DNA from 4 places in the Frankia alni ACN14a genome. Region 1 is predicted to be linked to each of the others. Evidence: riboswitches for the same ligand, from Rfam matches in the RefSeq annotation. Region 1 holds a riboswitch; each other region holds the start of a gene.
What was found. A riboswitch is a leader RNA that binds a small molecule or an ion and turns the genes downstream of it on or off. The one in region 1 is predicted to bind cyclic di-AMP.

Region 1 (5,026 bases):
CAGCACGGTCGGTGACCCACAGCGCGAGCGCGAGCGTGGCCAACAGGACGCCCGCCGCCACTGTCCACGCGGGCAGCACCGGGCGGCGGGGCGCCCGGTGGCGATTACGCGTGCGCTGCATCGGACCCTTCGCTCGGTCGGCCCCCCCGACCTCGTGCCTGGATCGATCAAGGCTAGCTAGGAGTAGTCAGGAATTACCATCATCGACACCCATTGCCTACCCGATGTGATCTGGTAGTCGTGTGGTGGAGATTACCCGCCGGAGCGACCGGGGCAGCAACCCCTCCGCACGACGCACACGGGGACAACGCCGGCGTACTCGGCCGACGTCCTCCGGCGGCGGGTCGCGGCGAGCGGTCGACGACCTGTGGCGCGGACCCGGCGGTCACCGGTCCCGATCGGTCGCCGAGGCGGCCGAGGGGTCCGGTTCCGCGGCCGGCACCGGTGCCGCGGGCGAATCGCCGTCCGGGTGGGGATCATCGCTTGCCGTCCCCCGGTCGGCGGTGGCCGCCTCGGGGTCTGACTGACCGCGCGCGGACCGGCCCCGGGCGGTGCGGCGGCGCAGCAGCTCGCCCCCGACCCCCGCCAGGACGGACACGGCCACCACCACCAGCGCGAGCCAGCCGGTGGCGTCGCGCAGGCCAGGGATGGCGGATGCCGCGTAGCCCAGCAGGATCAGCCCGGTCCCCCACACCACCGCGCCGGACACCACCGCGAGGAGGAAGCGGTGCCACGGCATGGCCACGGCCCCGGCCAGGACCGGGGCGAACGTCCGCGCCCACGGGACGAACCGGGCGGCCACCAGGGTGACCGCCCCGAACCGTCGGTAGAACTCCTCCGTCCGGGCCAGGGCGGGGGCGTAGCGGCGCTCGAGGAAGGGCCGGCCCAGCCGGTGCCCGGTGTAATAGCCCGCGGCGGCGCCGGCGCTGGCGGCCAGAGCGACCCCCACGGACAGGACATAGATGGAGACGTCCGCGCCCGCGTCCGCGGCGACCAGGCCGGCCGCGAACAGGATCGTGTCCCCGGGAAGCCAGAACCCGATCAGGATCCCGCTCTCGGTGAATATCATCGCGAAAAGGACGATGTACAGCGTCGTCCCGGACAGACTGCCGACGTCCACGTGACCAGTGTGCCGGGCGGGTCCGGCCGGGTGGCGGGCGCGTCGCCACGGTCGGTGTCTCGGCCTGCCGACGGACCACACCCGTCCGGGCCATCGGCTCCCCCCACCCCTGGTCTCGCCGCTCGGCGACCCCCGACCTCCCGCCGAACAGGCAATGCGCACCGGCGCCGGGTCGATGACCGACTTTGTCCCGGCGACGTCGGCCGCATCCGACCACCCCGACGGGGCGAGCCGTCATACCCTTCGCCCACCAACAGTCCAACGGCGGTCTGCCGGCCCTGTCGGGCTGCTCAGCGCCGCCGTCCATGGCTGATCGGCGCCCCGACAGCTTCGACAAGGAGCCCCACCGATGCCCATCGCCACCCCAGAGACCTACGCCCAGATGCTCGACCGGGCAAAGTCCGAGTCCTTCGCCTACCCCGCGATCAACGTCACCTCGTCGCAGACCCTCAACGCCGCCCTGCGGGGATTCGCGGAGGCGGGCAGCGACGGAATCGTGCAGGTCTCCACCGGCGGGGCGGAGTACCTGTCCGGTTCGACGGTGAAGAACATGGTCCTGGGCGCGGAGGCCCTGGCCGAGTACGCCCACCACGTCGCGAAGGCCTACCCGGTCACCATCGCGCTGCACACCGACCACTGCCCGGCGGACAAGCTCGACACCTACATCCGGCCGCTCATCGCGATCTCGAAGGAGCGGGTCGCCGCCGGCCGCGAGCCGCTGTTCCAGTCCCACATGTGGGACGGCTCGGCCGTCGAGCTCGAGGAGAACCTCAAGATCGCCGAGGAACTGCTCGCCGACGCCGCCGCCGCGAAGATCGTCCTTGAGGTCGAGATCGGCGTCGTCGGCGGCGAGGAGGACGGCGTCGTCGGCGCGATCGACGAGAAGCTCTACACCACGCCGGGCGACATGTGGCGGACCGCCGAAGTCCTCGGTTCGGGCGAGAAGGGCCGTTACCTGCTGGCCGCGACCTTCGGCAACGTGCACGGGGTGTACAAGCCGGGAAACGTCAAGCTTCGTCCGACGATTCTTCGCGAGGGTCAGGACCACGTCGCCCAGAAGCTGGGTCTGCCGGCCGGATCGAAGCCGTTCGACCTCGTCTTCCACGGCGGCAGCGGCTCGGACCTCAGCGAGATCCGAGAGACCCTGGACTACGGCGTCGTGAAGATGAATGTGGACACCGACACCCAGTACGCATTTACCCGCCCCATCGTGGACCACGTCTTCAAGAACTATGACGGGGTACTCAAGGTGGACGGCGAGGTCGGGGCGAAGAAGGCATACGACCCGCGCACCTACGGAAAGCTCGCCGAAAGCGGCATGGCGGCCCGGGTGGCCCAGGCGTGCGAGGACCTCCGCTCCGCCGGCCGGTCCCTCAGCAGGGCATAGCACCGCCCGCTTCCGAGCCCGACCCGACCGCAACACTCCCGACCCGGAGGATGACACCCGGCGATCGCCGCGCCGGGTGTGCCGCCGGGCGCCGACCGGCCCGACCCGGGCACATCCGGGGCCGGGCCGGCTGATCTGTGGCTTTCCTCGGATCCGTCGGCTCTGTCAGCTCCGCCGGCCCCGGCCGGCACGTCGCCGGGACCGGCCCCGACGCGCATCGCCGTCCGTTCCGACGGCCGCGCGGTTTCCCGGCGGCACCCCGACGTCGGGACGAAGCGACCGGCACAGAACGGACATCCGGGAGATCCGCCCCATCGATCGTCCCGACGATGTCCCGTATCATGCGACCACCCGCGGTCCCCCAGTTGCGTCACGCGACTGGGGGACCACTGTCTTTCGCCGAGTGGTCCACCTCGGGTCCGTTGCCTGGTCACGCTTATCAGCAGCAGGTTTCGGCCAGATCGACCCACACGAGACGGACGTGCTACCGCATCGGAAGCCCCGCGCACCCAACCAGGACATCCTGCCCGGGAGCTGGGCCTTGGGGCCCCGCTACGCCGCCGCGTGCTTCCCGCAGCTGCATGACAAGGTCGTAAGTCACCACCAGGTTTCCGTTGTTTTTCTCACATGAGTAGGCTGGCCCGGACGAACCCGGGTAAGCGGCGCATTGCGCCCATCCGGCGCGCCGGGGCACAGTCGATGTTGCTTTCCCGCAGGTCACCCATTCGGCGTGATTCACCACGCTCCGCTCGCCATCACCCATCGGCAAACAGGGTGATCAGCCGGCCACAAATACCCCCGCCCGCGATAACGCCAGGTTGATGAGCGGGCGCGCACGCGCGATACCAGTCACCCCACGGGTGCTCAAGCAGGCGCGCCGACTGTGCTCTTTTTCACGTGACCTATTCAATGCTTGGCGACTCGCCGGCCGGCGTGGTTATGGTCTTCGCCGTGCCGACAACAACGTCCGGCATTCGTCGGGCGGCACGCCGAATCCTGCCCCCGGCCGACGATTTCGCCAGACCGGGCGGCAGGAACGGGGGAACCATCTCCGAGCGTCGAAGGGATTCGATGCTCTCGGGGTGAAGCCATGAGCGACGGACGCACCAGGGTCTTTCGGTGCGACGCACGTCCCCAGGAATCCCTGGCATGGCCGGGCAGTTCCCAGCCCGAATCCGACAGCTCACCTCGCAGGCGTGGGGAAGGACCACAAACATATGTCCGACGCACGTACCAGTGGCCGACAATGGAGCGCCGGCACCCGCATCCGGGCGCGGGCCCTCATGGTTGCTCCGGTTCTCGCGGCGGCGGTCGGCGGCACTCTTGCCGTCAGCCAGCCGGCCGAGGCGGCCAGCACCTGGGCGGGTCTGCGGCAGTGCGAGTCCGGCGGTGATTACACGACCAACACCGGAAACGGCTACTACGGCGCCTTCCAGTTCTCGGCCAGCACCTGGCACAGTCTCGGCTACTCCGGTCTGCCACACGAGGCGGCCCCGGCGGTCCAGGACGAGGCCGCCCTCCGCCTCGCCCAGCGCTCCGGCTTCGGCCAGTGGCCGGTCTGCGGTCGCGGCATGGGCGCCGACCAGCTCGCGGGCGGCTCGTCGGCCAGCGGCGCGGCGCAGGCGTCGCGCTCGGCGACGCGGGCCCCGCTGACCGCTCGTCCCGCCGCCTCCACCACCCCGAACTTCACCCGCAACCTCACGGCCGCGCTGGTCGGGCAGGACCGGGCCGACGTGCGCGCCTGGCAGACCCGGATGAGCCAGCTCGGCTACCCGATCGCGGTGGACGGCCACTTCGGGCCACGTTCGGCCGCCGCCGCCCGCTCCTTCCAGGGAAGCCACGGTCTGGCCGTCGACGGCATCGTCGGCCCGGCGACCTGGCACGCCACCTTCGGCTGAGCGCCGCATCACGCGCGGTAGCCATCCGGCCGATCGCCGCGCCGCCGAACGGCACCGTCCGCACGTAGTCCATCCGGCCCGGGACGCGGGGACGCGCGTCACGCCACCCGGACGACCTTCCCACCCCGGTGACACCGGCCAGGGGAGCTCACCGACTCGCCCCGACCGGCCCGCCCGGACGCCCGGACGATCTCCGCTGCGCGCTCCGAAACGGGCCGGTCGGCCACCAACTCCGCACCGGGCGCCGACGTCCGTCGTGGTGGTACCCCACGACGCCGGCGGCACACCCCGCCACCCGATCGGGCGGCACCGTCGGGCTCCGCCGTTCGCGCGTCCCAACCTGGTTACTCCGAACCACCCCGGTTTGCGCCCCCTGAACCGTTCTCGCTAGAGTGCCGATCACTCGCCACCCGGCGAGGTCGCTCGGACGGACGCCGAGTCCTGCCCGACGTGCGAGCGGCTGGTCCTAGTACGCACCGCAACGGGCAGGAGTGGGGGACCCACCATCCGGGCGTCTCTGACGCCCTTGGGGTTAAGCAGGCTCGTCCCAGCCATCCGGTGTGGGGAGAACGTTTCCCACGCAGTACCGACGGCCAGGGGCGGACCGGCCGGGCCATCCCA
Region 2 (5,026 bases), 1.9 Mb from region 1:
GGGTGGCACGGTCTCGACCGACGCCCAGGGGACAAGGTCGTCGAGCGGGTACGGCGGGCATGGATCCAGCAGCGACAGGGCCAGCGCCGTGCGGTCCAGTGCACCGCCGGCCAGCTCGGCCAGGATGTCGGCGCGGTCGGCGGCGACGTGCTGACCCCTGGACATCGCGGTGAAGATCCGACGCGTGCCGGTTGGGCTCCCCTGCAGCCTGCGCTGCCCGTTGATCTCGGCAATGACGTGGTAGTCCCCGGCCACGGCGTGCGCGACGTCGAGGGAGTGCACGTCCCGCGCGGCGATCAGCAGGCGCAGGAGCTGGCTGGAACTCGCCGCGACTCGGCCGACCAGGGCCATCCGGGCGCGACTGGTCTCCGCACTGATCATCGCTTCGTCCGGCCAGTCGCCCACGACCCACGGCCGCCCCGAGGGGTATCGCAGCACTCGCCGGACCCCCGCGGGCAGCACGACCGGATCCCGATCCGCCAGAACGACAAACCAGCAGCTCGGCCGACAGGACGCCAGCCGCGTGTCGGGGCCCGGCAGCCGCACTGTGATGGGCGTGGTCACCGCAGCCTCACGGATGGTGAGGAGGAGGCTGCCGCCGAACTCGTCATGGTCGCGGTCGCGTCCCCGGCCCAGCGCCGCCGCCGCAGAGAGACCGGTCGCCGCCGGTCGCCGGGAAAGGTCGCCGCCATGCGTGCCCTCCCTGTTCGCGTTCCTCCGCGTGACGGACTGTAGGCACAGCCCGCGGCGCGACGGTCGGCATCCGAAAGAAGTCCCGCCTGCCGGCGGATGGGCCGGCCCCCGCTCCTGCACGCGCCAACTCGGATCAGCGGACCGGATGGACGGTCCCATGCCTGACGGGATTCCCAGGCGCGGTTCAGTGAAGGTTCAGCGGTGCGGCGTGCCCATCGGCTCCGAGGAGGACCGCGACCAGCCGCGCGCCGGGTCCAGAACCTCCTGATGAATCCTGCGTAGCTCAGCACCGGGTTCGATCCCGAGCTCAGTGACCATCCGTCGGTACAGGCCGCGGTACTCACGCAGCGCCTCGGCCCGGCGACCGCTGCGCTCCAGGGCGACGAGCAGCTGCGCCCAGAGACGCTCGCGGGTCGGGTACTCCACGGCAAGCGCGCGCAACGCCGGAAGAACCTGATCGTGCTCACCGAGCGCAAGGCGCGCGTCTATCAGCGCCTCGCGGGCCGACCACCGGGCCTCTTCAAGGCGGAGGCTCTCGGCCCCACCGACCTCGGCCGGCAACTCGTCAAAGGCGTTTCCGCGCCACCAGCCGAGCGCCTGCTCCAGCGACTCGGCGGCTCGGGCGGGCGCGCCGGCGCGGGCCGCGACCCGGCCATGTTCGACCGCCTGCTCGAAGCGGACGACGTCGATCTCGTCGGGGACGACGAGCAGGCGGTACTCCCCCGGACGGCTTTCGATGCGTCCCGGGCCGGCCGGTCGACGAAGGATCGCGGACCGGGGGCCCACCGCCCTGATCGACGCCGGCACGGCCGGGTCCCCGATCGGCGGGGGCAGCGTGTGCCGTAGCTCGGAGAGGTAGGTCTTGATGTTGCCGAGGGCAGACCTGGGCGCGTCGTCCTGCCAGAGCGCCAGGCGCATCTCCTCCACCGAGGTCCACCGTCCAGCGTGTAGCAGCAGCGTGAGCAGCAGAGCGCGCTTCTTGCGCTGGTCGATACGGACGCGCTCGCCCGGCCCGCGCCAGACCTCAAGCGGGCCCAGCACCGCGAACACGACACCTACCTCGGGCCCGCGCGCCGCCACTGCGGGGCCGGACCACCGGGAGCCGTGACCTGGTTCGCCGGGAGTCCGGACGCCGGGGCGGGCGATCGGGCCCGCAACGGTTCCGAGCTCGTCGACCATGATGATCCTCGTCGGTTCGGAGATCCTCGCTGATCGGCCCCCGTTGCACACCCTCGCCCGGGGACCGGCGGCCCCGTCCGGGCCGGTGCGAGCAATACCCCGTCCGACCGGCGGATAGTCCTCTCACCCGGCGATATGCGTCCTCCCGGTGGGTCTGTGTCCCCGCCCGCGCGCGTCCTGCGCCAGGATGCAACCCACGGCGGGTAGGCGTCCCGCGAGGGAGGCGTTCAACCCAGCGATGGGTTCCCACGGCGGGATGGGCGCCGAGCGACGTGGATGGCGCCGGCGGGATGAGTCCCTCCGGCGGGATGAGTCCCTCCGGCGGGATGAGTCCCTCCGGCGGGATCGGTTCCTCCGGCGGGATCGGTTCCTCGGCGAGACGCCACGGCGCCCGGCTGCCGCACATGCCAGCGCCGCCGGATGAGGCTGGGAGCGTCACCCGGCGGCGCCACGACGCCCTGCGACCCGTCAGATACCGAGGCTGGCGCGGGTCTGGGGCCCGACCACGCCATCCACGAGCAGACCATGCTTGAGCTGGTAGTCCTTGACCATGTGGTTCGTCTGGTAGCCGAACTGGCCGTCGACCTGGATCGGGTAACCGAGGTTGGCCAGCTTCTGCTGAATCTGCTGGACGTCCTGCCGGTAGCCGATGCCGGAGGCGAGCGAGGGATACGCGGTCGGGAACGCCGGCGCAGGCGCTGCGGGTGCGGTGTAGGAGACGGTGCGGACGCTGATGCCGCCCGAGACTGCGGCCGCCGCGGCCTGGCCACGACCCAGGAACCGGCTGTACATGCCGCGGGTGTACGCGCTCCAGGCCGTGATGCCCTGGCTGTCGCAGACTCGCTTCGCCGCCCAGGCGTTGGTGGCGGGGTCGTAGAGGTTGCGGCTGCCCACCCAACCGGCGTGTGCGCGCATGTTGATCTGCCAGAGTCCGCGCGAGTCCTCACCGACCGTGGCGTGGGCGAAGGTGTTACCGCCGGACTCGCCGAGCGCAACCGCCACCCAGGTGGACAGCGGAACGCCGCGGCAGCCGGCGAGGCCCGCATTCGCCGCCGCACTGGCGATCGTCACGTCCGAGACGGTGCCGGTGGCGGCGCTCGCCGGGCTCGCGGTGACAAGCATGCTGGCTCCGGCACCGATCACGCCGGCGGCGGCGATGACGGCGCCGCGATGCCGGGTGGAACGCTTCCGATGCTTTCCCTTAGCCATTCTTTGACATCTCATTTCGGTGTCGTCGAACATGGGTGTGGAATCGGTGGTGACTTCCGCTCGATGGAGGGGAGCGGTTCTCACTCATCAGATAAGGGCAGCACGGACTATCTGATTTCGAAACAGCACCCGACCAACAGATGAAGGGAAAAGGCGGGAGCGAGCTTCGAGATTGGTGAGAGATCCGGCCCGATCAGCGCGACGGCCGCGTCACGCCTGGCCACCCGCTACAGGCGGTCCGGGGATCGCGGCCGCCCGCCGACGGCGACCCGTGCGGTCCGTCAGGTGGGCCGGTGATGTCGTGCGCGCAGGTCCGGCCGGCGAGCGCCGGCGTTGGCACGTTCTCGCGACTGAATCAGGGCGAGAACGGCGCCCGTCGTGGCGAGGGCGCGTCGCAGAAAGCGCAGGTCGCCAGGGCGGTCATCGAGACCGCGGCCGAGCGTTCCCGGTACACAGGCAACGTCGAATCCTTCCCGTACGCCTGCGAGGTTAGCTGTCGGGTTCGGGCCGGGAAGCCCGGTCGTCTCCGTGGAGGCGACTTAACCCCGAGGGCGGCCGTGACGGGGCCGCCCGGAGGAACCTGGTTCCCCCGCTTCTGCCCAAGCTGTCTTGGAGGGACCCCGGACCGTGGGCAGAACTCGGCGTCGGCCCGGAGCAACTAGTGCCCGGCAACCGTAGCGAACTACGTACCGTAGTGACAAGTACTAGTTCTGCCCGAATTTCGGCGCGCGCCTGTCACCGTGCGTGCATAGTGCTGCGAGACCGCAACACTGGGACATCAACCGAACCTTCGGACGTCGAGAAGGATCACGGGATGTCGGGCGTACGCCCCGGTTTGCCCGGGGTCCACGGTGAGACCCGATCGACGGGGGAGGCTCGGACCGCGGATCGGAAGAACCACACGCGGCGCCAACCCCGCCGGGCGGGGGCGCATCGCGGTGGCAGCGCTGGAACACGCGACGCCGGGCCGACAGCGCCGGATGCGGGGCTCACGGCGGCGGGCAACGAAGTACGACACGACGTCGGCGTGCGGAAACGGCAGCCCGCGAGGGGACTGGAGGTCTCCGGGCGACGAGGAGACTCCGAGTCGCAGGGGCGAGGAGACTCCGAGGGTCGCCAGGCGAGGAGACTCCGAGAGTCGCAGGGCGACGAGGAGACTCCGAGAGTCGCCCAGCGTCGAGGGACTGAGGGCCCGCCGGGCGACGAGGGAACCAGCGCGTCGCGCCCGGCGAGTAGGAGCCGCGGGGTGCGATGTGGTCAGGCTGGCGAGGCGGAGCGCGGCACAGGGGTGAGCCGCCGCGTTCGCAGGCTCTCCAGGAAGAGCAGGATGTGCGCGCCGGCGGCGCGGCGGCCCGGGCCGCGCAACACGCCCCGGCCACCGGGCAGGGAGGCGAGCCGGGCGCCCCGGGCGGTCCGCGTCGCCATGCGAACGAGCGGAAACGGAGTCACCCGGTCGTCCTCGCCATGCAGCAGCAGGATGGGCAGGTCCGGAAGCGACCGTGGGATCGGCTGGTCCGGAGGCTCGCCGGCGACCGCGCGGTGCAGCAGCGGCAGGTCCACCAGGATGAGCGCGTCCGGGCGAACGGCGGGCGACGCGGCGCCGACCAGCGCACGCAGGGCGCCGCTGTCGGAACCGAGCAGAACGAACGGCAGTCCCGGTTCGCGCGCCTCCCCAAGGGCGAGGACGCTGTCCCTCCCATGGTCGAGAAACGTCACCTGGTAGCCGTCGAGTGCCAGCCGAAAGGCCAGGTTCTCGAAGATTTCTGCGGATTCCCCGCGGCCGGGAAGGAGGACCACGTTCGCCCCCGCACGCCGGGTCGGATCGCCGCTTGGCCAGTAGCGGGAACCGGGACCGCCGACGTAACCACGTGGACGCGGATGGGAGGGAGGCGACGAGAGGGGAATGGGCACGACATCTCCGATCAGTGCCGTCCAGATGCGGATG
Region 3 (5,026 bases), 950 kb from region 1:
CGGTGCTCGACGCCCTGGAGGACGCCCTGGGGCAGGCCTCGGCGAACGCGCACCGGCTCGCCGGCGCGCTGAGCCGGCCGGTGTCGCTGGTCCGGGTTGGCCGCAAGCGCCGCCGGGCGCGGCGGGTCGAGCTGCCGGCGACGCCCGACGGCCGGGTGATGGCGTGCGGGGTCTACAGCCATGGGCGGTGCGTGACGATGGAGGTCGATCACTCCGACGCGCTGCGGGTGGCGCGGACGGAACGCGACGGTTTCGCCTGGCTGGGCCTGTTCGAGCCCAGCTACGACCAGCTCGCCGCCGTGGCGCAGGAGTACGGCCTGGACAAGCTTGCTGTTGAGGACGCGGTCACCGGCGGCCAGCGGCCCAAGCTCGAGCAGTACGAGAACCACCTGTTCGTGGTCCTCAAGACCGCCAGCTACGTGGCACACACCGAGGTGACGGGTACCTCCGAGGTGGTCACCACCGGCGAGATCATGATTTTCCTCGGCGAGGACTTCGTGGTGACGGTGCGGCACGGCCAGCACGGGGAGATGACCCGGCTGCGGCGCCGGCTCGAGGCCACGCCGGAGATGCTCCGGCACGGGCCGACCTCGGTGCTGCACGCCATCTGCGACAGCGTCGTCGACAACTACGTCGACACCGTGGAGAAGATCCAGGTCGACGTCGACCAGATCGAGGCCGGCGTGTTCCGGCGCGACCAGACCCCGTCCACGGAAAGCGCCTACCAGATGAAGCGCGAGCTGCTGGAGCTCAAGCACGCCGTCCAGCCGCTGGCCGGCCCGCTGCGCACGCTCACGGCGGAGGGCCCGCGGCTGGTCGACGCGGCGATGCGGCGGTACTTCCGGGACGTCGCCGACCATCTCGAGCAGGTCAGCGAGCGCATCGAACACTTCGACGAGCTGCTGTCGTCGGTGCTGCAGGCCACCCTGACCCAGGTGACGATCGCCCAGAACGAGGACATGCGGCGGATCAGCGCCTGGGTCGCGATCGCCGCCGTTCCCACGGCACTGGCCGGAATCTACGGAATGAACTTCGAGCACATGCCCGAACTGCGCCAGACCTGGGGTTACCCAACGGTTCTCGCCGTGATGGCGACGGCCTGCCTGTTTCTGTACCGGGCGTTCAAACGCAACGGCTGGCTCTGACGCCGCCGACGGCCGCCGCGTTTCCCCCGCCACCAGCCCTGCCGCTACTCAACGTCACAGAAGTTGCGGGGTCGGCCGGCGCCCGGCCGGCCGTCGCGCCCTGGCCGTCAGGACGACCCGAACGGGGCGGCCGGCCACTCCTACCCCGACGACGCCGATCCGTTGGGCGACAGGGGGCCCCGAATCGGGCGAAAGAGTCCACAAACAACACAGGGCGTGCTATGCACTCGAAAACCTGGCAAGGGTAGCCGGTCCATAGCTCATTTTCGCTATCAGTTGACTGCCGTGACGTATCCGTACGATGGGTTACACCCGGCCCTCCCCGTCGGTTACCGTTACCAACCGTGTCGGAGCAACCGGGTCTCGTGCCCACCGCTCGGAGCGGTTCCCCGATCCCCCACCCGTCAGGGGAGTACATGCCCTCGTCTGACCCCCAGCGGCGAGAGACCGCCATCCTGCCCGAGCGGGGCGACCTGATCGCCGAGCTCGCCGGGCGACTCGAAGCCCTCGACGCGCTGCTGAACCGGCTCGAGGACGCCGAGCGCCAGGCCGCCGACGCCAGCGAGCACCTCATCCGGACCCGGCGCTGGCAGGAGGACACCGTTCGCACGATCCAGGAGGAGCGGGCCCGCATGCGCCAGCGCCAGCACGCCCTGGACGAGCTCGCCGACCATGCCCGCGCCGCCGTGGCCGCCCTGGCCCACCACCGTTCCCTGCCCCGCGAGGTGCACGAGCTCGCCGTCGAACTCCAGGTGCTCGACGCGGCCGGATTCCTGACCCGGCGCGGCCGGGCCCGATGAGCCCGCGGCCGACCGGGGATACCGGTACCCCCGCCCGCTCGACTACCTGACGTGAGTACGTGGTGCTCGACCGAAGTGACCGGGGTGGGCCCGGGCCTTTGTCGGCGTCGCACGAGCCGTCCGTACCGACCCTCTCGACGAGGGCGGAACCCCAGGCCATACCCGGTTTCCCTGGCCGATCGGGCGGCCGTGGCGGCCGCCGGCACGGGCCGGACCGAGCGTCCCGTCCAGGGGCACTTCGGTGCACACTCGCTGTAGTTGGGAAGGACTAGTGTTTACCCACCCCGTCAAAGTGGACTAGTCTCACGCCGACGTCACGACAACACCGGGCCGAACGCCGAATCCTGCCCCCGGCCACGGTGTCCCCTCCGAGTCGTCATCTGGGGCAGGAGCGGGGGACCCACCTCCATCGGCCGGCACCGACCCGCGGTGCTGGTCTCGGGGTCAAGTCCGATGTGCGTGAAGGCCACGCCTCGGACCGGGCAGCCCAGCCCGAACCCGACAGCTCACTTCGCAGGCGTACGGGAAGGAATACACCGTTGTCCGCGCAAAGCGTGCAGCTCGACGAAGATTCGCGCGTCGCCGGTCGCGGCCGTCACCGCGCCCAGACCGTGCCGCCGGTCGCCCGTAGCCGGGCCCGTGCTCGTGCCTTCGCCGCGATGACCACCGGGACTGTCGCTGTCTCCGGAGTGGCCCTGGCCGGCTGCGCCACCGACGTCCACGCCGACACGGCGTTGGAAGAGTCGCCGAACACCGCCCCGATCACCCTCGCCGCGCAGATCGGCTCGCGTGCCGCCCTGGGTGGCAGCATCGCCGCGGCGGCGGTCAGCGAGCACAGCTCCTCGGGACTCACTCTCGGTGCGGCGAACGGGCTCGACGCCCCGCCCCTGGCCGGCAAGGTCCAGGTCGGCCTGCGGGTGACGAACCCCGACGTGACCGTGAACGCGGACGAGCCGGTCGACATCGGCTTCTCGCTGTACAACGAGGCCACCCACGAGCCGCTGGCGAACCAGCTCGTCAAGGTGCAGGTGAAGCTCCCCACCGGGTGGGCCACCTTCAAGCACCTCCAGACGAACGCGCAGGGCTACGCGTCCTACACGGCGCGGGTGCTCACCACGACGAACGTCACGGCGATCTTCGATGGCACCGACGCCCTGCAGTCCGCCCACTCGGTCAACGACGCGACCCTGAACGTGCGCCCGCAGCGGGCCCCGCTCGCCGGTGTCTCGGCCCGCCTGGGCAGCCTCTCCGGCGGCGTCTCCGTCGGTTCCCCCCAGGTGTCCGTGCCGGTGCCGTCCAGCTCGATCGGCGCGAAGGCCGTCTACCTGGCCTCCCTGCAGGCGGGCAAGCCGTACGTCTACGGCGCCGACGGCCCGAGCTCGTTCGACTGCTCCGGGCTCGTCCAGTACGTCTTCAAGCAGCTCGGCAAGAGCCTGCCGCGGACCACGGACGCCCAGTTTGCCGCCACCACCCGGGTGTCGCAGTACAACAAGCAGCCCGGCGACCTGATCTTCCTCGGCTCGCCCGGAGACATCTACCACGTCGGCATCTACGCCGGCGACGGCAAGATGTGGGTCGCCCCGCACACGGGCAGCGTCGTGAAGCTCCAGTCGATCTACACCACCTCCTACTACGTCGGACGCGTCTAAGAGCGTTCACGCCAGCGCACGGTGCCCTGCGGTGCGGCGCCGGCCCTGCGGTGGTCACCTCGTCCGGCTGGAAGTGCGACGAAGCCCGTCCAGCCCCGAGCCGATCGCGACGCGGCCTCCCCCTCCGGTCGCGCGTGCGGTCAGATCGCCGGTCAGGCCTCGGTTCACCGCGCGTCCGTACACCGTCGTGCCCGCCCCGCCGGGCCTGCTCCCCCCGGCAGGCGGAAGGTGCGCATCGCCGAACCGTCCGGGTCATCATCGCGGCTGCCCCGGACGCTGTTCCACGACGCGGCCGACGCCGAGACTCCGTTGACGCCGAGACACCACCGACGCCGAGACACCGCCGGACCACCTGCACCCGGTCCGCGCGCCCGCCGAAGCCGGGCGGCGTCGTAGTCCTGGCCGAGCCGGGACCAGCTCCAGTACGCGGGCCCTGCCATCGCCCGCGGCACCACGACCCGACCTCGCTTCCGTGCCAGCCGGGCAACGCCTCCTTCCGGCCGGACGGACGTCAGATCTCCCCCCCATCTGACGTCCGTCCGGCCGGAAGGCCCCCGACCCCGCCGGCCTTCCCTCGGATTCCCCCCCCATCCGCAGCGGGAGGCCGGCGGGCCCTCGGGTTCCATCCGGCCACTGAGGTCCGCCGATGCCGCTACCCCCCTCCCGGCGGCATCGGCGGACCTTCGCTTCCACCCAGCCGTCGCGGGCGCGTACGCGGCACCTGGAGGCCGTGGAGGGCCGCCATCGGGCGCCTCTGCGGACGGCCTCTCGCTCAGACGGGCCGGCCTCGGCCGGCAGACGGTCAGCGGCCCCGGGCCCAGGGCCCGGTATCAGGTTCTCGGACTCGGACTGAGGCTCGGGGCTCAGGCTCCCAGGTGGTGCTTGGCGGAGGCCGTCCACAGCGTCTCGCTGACCTTCTTGTTCCACTTGGTCTCGGCAACCCTCGCCTCCGGTGCCCGACCCGGGCAGGCGGACTGCGGCTCCTGCGTGAACTGCCCCACCACACCGACGGCCGCAAAGATCGGTTTGGCGCCGCCGCAGACGACGGTCAGCGCGAGCCGAGCGCCCTCGCCGACGCCCCACACGTAGATCCGGTTCGGGTCGACCTTGGTCTTCTTCGCGGAGACGTAGCTGACCACGTCGCGCAGGTACTTCGCGTCGGCGCCGTCCGGGGAGTCGATCCGCCAGGTGCCGCCGACCGCCTCGGGATAGGCGACCGCGAAGTTGCGGGCGTTCGCCACCGAGCCGGCGGCGCTGTCATGGTCGAGGGTCTTGGCGTCGACGTTGTCGTCGTGCAGGATCAGCACCAGCGGGATCGGATCCTTCGGGTCCGACGGGGCGTGCACGAGCAGTTCCCGGTCGGCCGAGCCGTAGTCCTTGGGCATGCTGACGCGCTTGGTCTTCGGGCCGTTGCCGCGCTCGATGAAGACCC
Region 4 (5,026 bases), 170 kb from region 1:
GCTGCCGCCGGAATCGGTCGGTGACTCGGCCTCGTTCGTGCTGCTCGCGGCGACGCACGCGACGGCGGTGGCCGCCTGGACCTTCCCCGCCGGTCCGTCCCTGGCCGTGACGGTGCTGACGGCCGGCGCCTTCGTGGCCGGGGCGGCCGGCACCGGGCCGCCATCTCCGATGCCGCTGGCTGCGATTGTCTGCACGGCCCTGCTCGTCCGGTACGCCCGGCCGCAGGTGTGCGCGCTCGCGGGTGGAGCGCAGTCTCGGCTGGCCGAGGTGGCCGAGCGGCGCGCCGGCGAGCAGGATGTGCTCACCCTGCTGCGCGAGCGGCGGGAGCATGAGCTGACGATCCACAACGCGGTGCTCAACACCCTCACCGGCATAGCCTGGGGCGGCGGCGCCGACGGGTATCTCACTCGCCGCCGCTGCGCCGACGGTGCGACGGCCCTCGACGAGTTGGTCGATGAGCGCGAGCTACCGTCCCGGGCCGCGCCGGGATGCCTGCCGGCGGCCGGTGGAATCCTCGCGGCGGCACGCGGACCGACGTCCGACGAGGGCGCGGCCGGCTGCCTGCCCATCGACTGCGGGCCGGCCGGCGACGTGCTGATCGAGTCCGGGCTGGCCGGCGACCTGCTGGCCGGCGACGTGCCGGTCGGCGATGTGCCGGTCGGATCCGAGTCGGCGGGCGAGGCACACCGCGGAGCCGGGCGTGCGGACCCCTGGGCCAGGGTGGCGCCCGCGGCCGGCTTGCTGCGCGCCCTCTACACCGCGCAGCTACGCCACGTGACCGGCCGGTTCGCCGCACTCTGGCTGATCCTGCTGGTTCTGCCCGCCGGCCGTGCCCTGCCCCATGTCCGTTCGATCCCGCTGGCGCTCGCGTTGCTGCTCGCGCCGCTCGCGGCGGTCGCTGTGGCCCGGCGGCGCTTCCGGTCCGGGCCGCTGACGCCGGCCCAGGCGGCCGCCGTGGTGCTGCTCTGCCTGGGGATCGCGGTGGGGGGCGGGTGGAACGCCGGCGAGGCCGGCGAGGTGCGGATGATGGCCTGGCCGCTCGTCAGCCTGCCGCCGTTGGTGATGCTGGTGACGGTGTCCCGCCCGGTGTGGCGCTGGGTGCTCGCTTCGGTCACCGTGGGCGCCGCCATGATCGCGGTGAGCCTGCTGACCAACCCACGGGACCCGTTCGCGCTGTCCCACCTGCTCATGCAGCTCTACTACCTGTGGATCATGCAGATCTGCCTGGTCATGGTCGGTCCGTTGCTGTGGAGCACGGCCGATGTCCGCGCCTGGGCCAGTCACTGCGAGCGAGAACTGGTCCGACGCGCCGAGAACCGGGACCGGGTGCGCGAGCGTCGCAGCGTGCTGCTGCGGGCCGTCGAACGGGACGTGGCGCCGTTGCTGGCCGGCGTCGCGGCGGGCCGGCTCGATCCGCAGGCCGACGCCGTGCGCTCGGAATGTGCCCGGCGGGCGGTCGCCGTGCGGCGGCTGCTGTTCGACGACGACGCCGTGCACAGCGCGCTCGGGGAGGCCATCGATGCCGCCGAACGGCACGGCACGGTCGTGTCCAGCCAGATCTCCGGTGGTCTCGACCAGCTTCCCGCCTCGGTGCGCGGCGAGTTCGTCGAGCAGGTGCACCATGCGCTGCGGGTGATGCCGAGCCGCCGGGTCCTGCTCACCGTCACTGCGCAGGCACGTACGGCCAGCCTGTTTCTGTCGTGTTCCTGGCCGGCGGGCCAGTTGCCGCCGGCGCCGTCGGGTCGGGCCATCGACATGATCGTCGACGTCGACGACGGGCAGCTCTGCATGGAGCTGCGCTGGCCGCCCGCGAAGGTGCCGCTCGGGCGGCGGCCATAGCTGGTGGCCGGTAGCTGGTGGCTGGTGCCTGGTTCGGGTGGTGACGGAGCCCCGCCCCCGCTCGGGGGACGGGGCTCCTGACCCGTGCTGGGTCGCGTCGCCTCGCGCCGGCCACGGCTCACGATCTGTCGAGCACGATCCGATCGATCATGTGCGGATCAGAGTCGGCCGAGTGCGGATGTCGGCGCGGTGTGTCGGGGCCTCAGATCCGGTGACCCCAGCAGGGCTTCGACGCGTACCAGGGGCTGGTGCCGGCCTGCGCGTAGAGCTGCCGCGCGCGCTGCCACTGCTCCCCGACGCTGGCGTTCTGGGGCAGACCACGGCCGCCCAGACCGTGCCAGGTGCTGGGCAGGAACTGGAACAGGCCGCCAGCTCCGATGGAGTTGACCGCGTGCGGGTTACCGCCGGATTCGCAGGGGATCACGGCGCGCAGGAAGTGGTCGGCGTTGGTCCCCGCGCTGGCCGGCTGGGACAGCGCGAGGCCGCCGCCGACGGAGGCGGCGAGAGTGGTGGCGATGACTGCGGCCCGGGTGCCGAGCTTGATCCGGTTGAGGCCCCGACCGAGCGAACGAGCGTTGGACATTGAGTTGCCCTTCCCCACGCCTGCGAGGTGAGCTGTCGGGTTCGGGCTGGGAATGCCCGGCCGCGGTTCTCGGCTTCACCCCTAGGACGCCCGACTTCGGCGCCCGGAATTGGTTCCCCCGTCCCTGCCGCAGGTTTGATTCTCATCGGGTGGGGGCAGGGTTCGGCGTGCCACCCGACGTCTGCCATCAGTTGACGGCATGGCGACGAACATAGCTGAGCGTGACCCCGGGAAATCAAGGGTACGTGACGATAGCCACAGTGCGTTCTATCGTCTTTGAATGATCTCGGTTCTGCGGTTTCGCGCCCGCGTGCGCGCCCGATTCTAACGGCCTTCGTGGCCCCGCGGAATGCCTGGATTGCGGTTGGTCGGCCACGCTGACCACAAACCCTTCGCGGTCCGTGGCCGGTTCTCTCCCGGGCGTGGCCGGGGGCGTTCTCTACCCGCGTCGGCGCAGCCGTTAACGGAGTCGAGAAAAATTCCACCGCCGCCCTCGCGCGGAGCGGCTCTTCCGCGCTTTTCCGAACTATACGGCACGCCGCGAGTAGTCCTGTCGAAAGGGGATGTGTCGGTCGGGCGGCCCGGTGATGTCGGTGACCGGGGCTCGGCCGGACGGCGCGGTCGGGCGGCGCGGTCGGACGGGGCGAGACCGACCGGTCGGGTGGTGGCGGAGCTCAGGGGTTGTAGGTCCAGGACGAGCCGGTGCCGCGGTACTGCTCGACCGGGATGGGGACGACCCCGGGGCGCATCCGGTCGGTGTAGAGGCGCCCGTGCAGGTGATCGATCTCGTGGGCGACCAGGCGGGCGAGGCCCTGCCGGTACACCGTGATGTGGCGGCGGCCCGAGGTGTCGGTGTGCTCCACGTGCAGCTCCAGGGACCGCGGGACGATGCCGCGGACGTCGAAGAAGCTCAGGCACCCCTCGTACTGCTCGTCGCTCTCGGGGACGGACTCGATGACGCGCGGGTTGAGCAGGGTGAGGATGTCGCCGTCCGCGGACCGCACGATGGCCGCCGCTCGGTTGATCCCGATCTGGGGCGCGGCGATGCCCATCCCCTTCCCGAACGTGTGCAGAGCGGACACCCGCTCCATGGCCGAGGAGAGCTCGGCGACGACGCGGCGGGCGTCCTCGGCCTCGACGGGCAGCTCGAACGACCGAGCCGGCTGGTGCAGGGAGGGATCGCCGACCTGGACGATGCCCGCCGCGGCCATCTGCCCGCTGGGCCGGGCCACGGTTCGGTCGGCGGGATCCCGGCTCGACGCGACCGCCCGGAAGTTCCATTCCAGGCGATATCTGGCGTGCAGCGGAGGATTGTTCGTGGACCAGGTGAAAACGCGCCTCTTGGCATCATCCGTGCGGGCGATCGCCGTGCGGAACGGGAAGGCGTCCGCGGTCATCGACGTCTCCATGCCCCAGACCACGGGATCGACCTCGGCGGGGAAGTCCAGCACGACCGACAGGAAGCTGGTCGGTACCCGGACGGCCCGCTGGAACCACGGGCCCCACTTCTCCTCGCCGACCCGGTAGCTGTACTCGATCCAGGCTGATTCGCCCGGGTAGAGGGGGAATCGGCCACGATTGTTCTCGAACAGCAGCCAGACCTCCTTCAGCGCATCCCAGTCGGTCTTGACCTGCCAGGACATGCGCTCGTCGCCGCAGTGCGCGCTGAGCTGCAGTTCCTCCCAGCGCAGCGGATTGCTGCGGTAGAGCCGGGCGGCGCGTTCCTGATCTCCGGGAAAGCGGTCGACGGAGATGCGCATCAGGTAGCGGGTCACCGGTTCGACGCCGGTGTTGAGCACGAGCCGGCGCTGATGGGCGACGTACATGCCGTCCTCGTACCGCAGCTCGGCGCGATCCTCCTCGACGACGAGCCCACCCGGGTCCGGGCCGGCCCGGGTACCTCGGGAGGCCCCGACCGGCTCGGCCGCCGTGATCGCCGCCGACGAGCCCGGTGGCGGGGGGGACACCCGGCCACCGGGCTCCGCCGGCCGGGCTGCCGGCGGACGGGAGTCGACGTCACCCGCCTCGTCCGCCGCCTCCCACGGGCGCGCGGCGAGCTGGAAATAGGCACCCGGTATTCGCAGCGCATCGGCGATGCGCTCGATCAGGGAGAGGCGGGCGATGTGGTCCTCGCCCTGCATGATCCGGCTGACGCGGCTCTGGCTGAGACCCTCGACCGGGGACGCGATGCGGTTCTGGCTCGCACCGTCGTACTTCTTCATCAGCCGGAAGGCCGTCCGGAAGTCCCGGGTCTCGCATGCGGTCCGGAAGTCGGATCGGGCGAGCAGGGTGCGGGAGACCCGGTAGGGACCGGCTTCGTAGGACATCGACCGGCCTTCCGTCGGGCTTCGACCTGCGTCGATCGCCCGGCCGGGACGGCGGAAAGTCCGATGCGCCGGGCTGCGGCTGAGACGTCAGGATGACGACGCTATGCCAAACCGGCATAGGTTGCCGGCGCTTGCGGTGATCGCGAGGTTGTCGTGGATCCGACATCCGGCCGGCCCGGATGAGCGGGCGGCGCCGCGACGGATCTGGTAGGCGACCAGCTGACTGCCTCGGTCTCATCCGACCGGGTCATGCGCTCCTGCCCCGGCTGGGGGAGG

Region 2: linked by a shared signal. The riboswitch ahead of FRAAL_RS21490 (peptidoglycan-binding protein) and the one ahead of FRAAL_RS29055 (transglycosylase family protein) in region 1 are both predicted to bind cyclic di-AMP.
Region 3: linked by a shared signal. The riboswitch ahead of FRAAL_RS02805 (C40 family peptidase) and the one ahead of FRAAL_RS29055 (transglycosylase family protein) in region 1 are both predicted to bind cyclic di-AMP.
Region 4: linked by a shared signal. The riboswitch ahead of FRAAL_RS28405 (transglycosylase family protein) and the one ahead of FRAAL_RS29055 (transglycosylase family protein) in region 1 are both predicted to bind cyclic di-AMP.

What each region holds. Positions count from the first base shown of each region.
Region 1 covers NC_008278.1:7,251,301-7,256,326, forward strand. The annotation lists gene FRAAL_RS35915 (CAP domain-containing protein) at 1-121, opposite strand, end outside; gene FRAAL_RS29045 (DedA family protein) at 386-1,120, opposite strand; gene fbaA (class II fructose-bisphosphate aldolase) at 1,470-2,507, shown strand; cyclic di-AMP (ydaO/yuaA leader) riboswitch at 3,514-3,717, shown strand; gene FRAAL_RS29055 (transglycosylase family protein) at 3,725-4,405, shown strand; cyclic di-AMP (ydaO/yuaA leader) riboswitch at 4,870-5,026, shown strand, end outside.
Region 2 covers NC_008278.1:5,333,987-5,339,012, forward strand. The annotation lists gene FRAAL_RS21480 (asparagine synthase-related protein) at 1-381, opposite strand, end outside; gene FRAAL_RS21485 (AfsR/SARP family transcriptional regulator) at 889-1,743, opposite strand; gene FRAAL_RS21490 (peptidoglycan-binding protein) at 2,341-3,081, opposite strand; cyclic di-AMP (ydaO/yuaA leader) riboswitch at 3,546-3,697, opposite strand; gene FRAAL_RS21495 (alpha/beta hydrolase) at 4,339-4,878, opposite strand.
Region 3 covers NC_008278.1:703,858-708,883, reverse strand. The annotation lists gene corA (magnesium/cobalt transporter CorA) at 1-1,145, shown strand, start outside; gene FRAAL_RS02810 (hypothetical protein) at 1,562-1,945, shown strand; cyclic di-AMP (ydaO/yuaA leader) riboswitch at 2,302-2,479, shown strand; gene FRAAL_RS02805 (C40 family peptidase) at 2,485-3,594, shown strand; gene FRAAL_RS02800 (PHB depolymerase family esterase) at 4,458-5,026, opposite strand, start outside.
Region 4 covers NC_008278.1:7,085,207-7,090,232, reverse strand. The annotation lists gene FRAAL_RS28410 (hypothetical protein) at 1-1,840, shown strand, start outside; gene FRAAL_RS28405 (transglycosylase family protein) at 2,043-2,423, opposite strand; cyclic di-AMP (ydaO/yuaA leader) riboswitch at 2,426-2,601, opposite strand; gene FRAAL_RS28400 (peptide deformylase) at 3,098-4,750, opposite strand.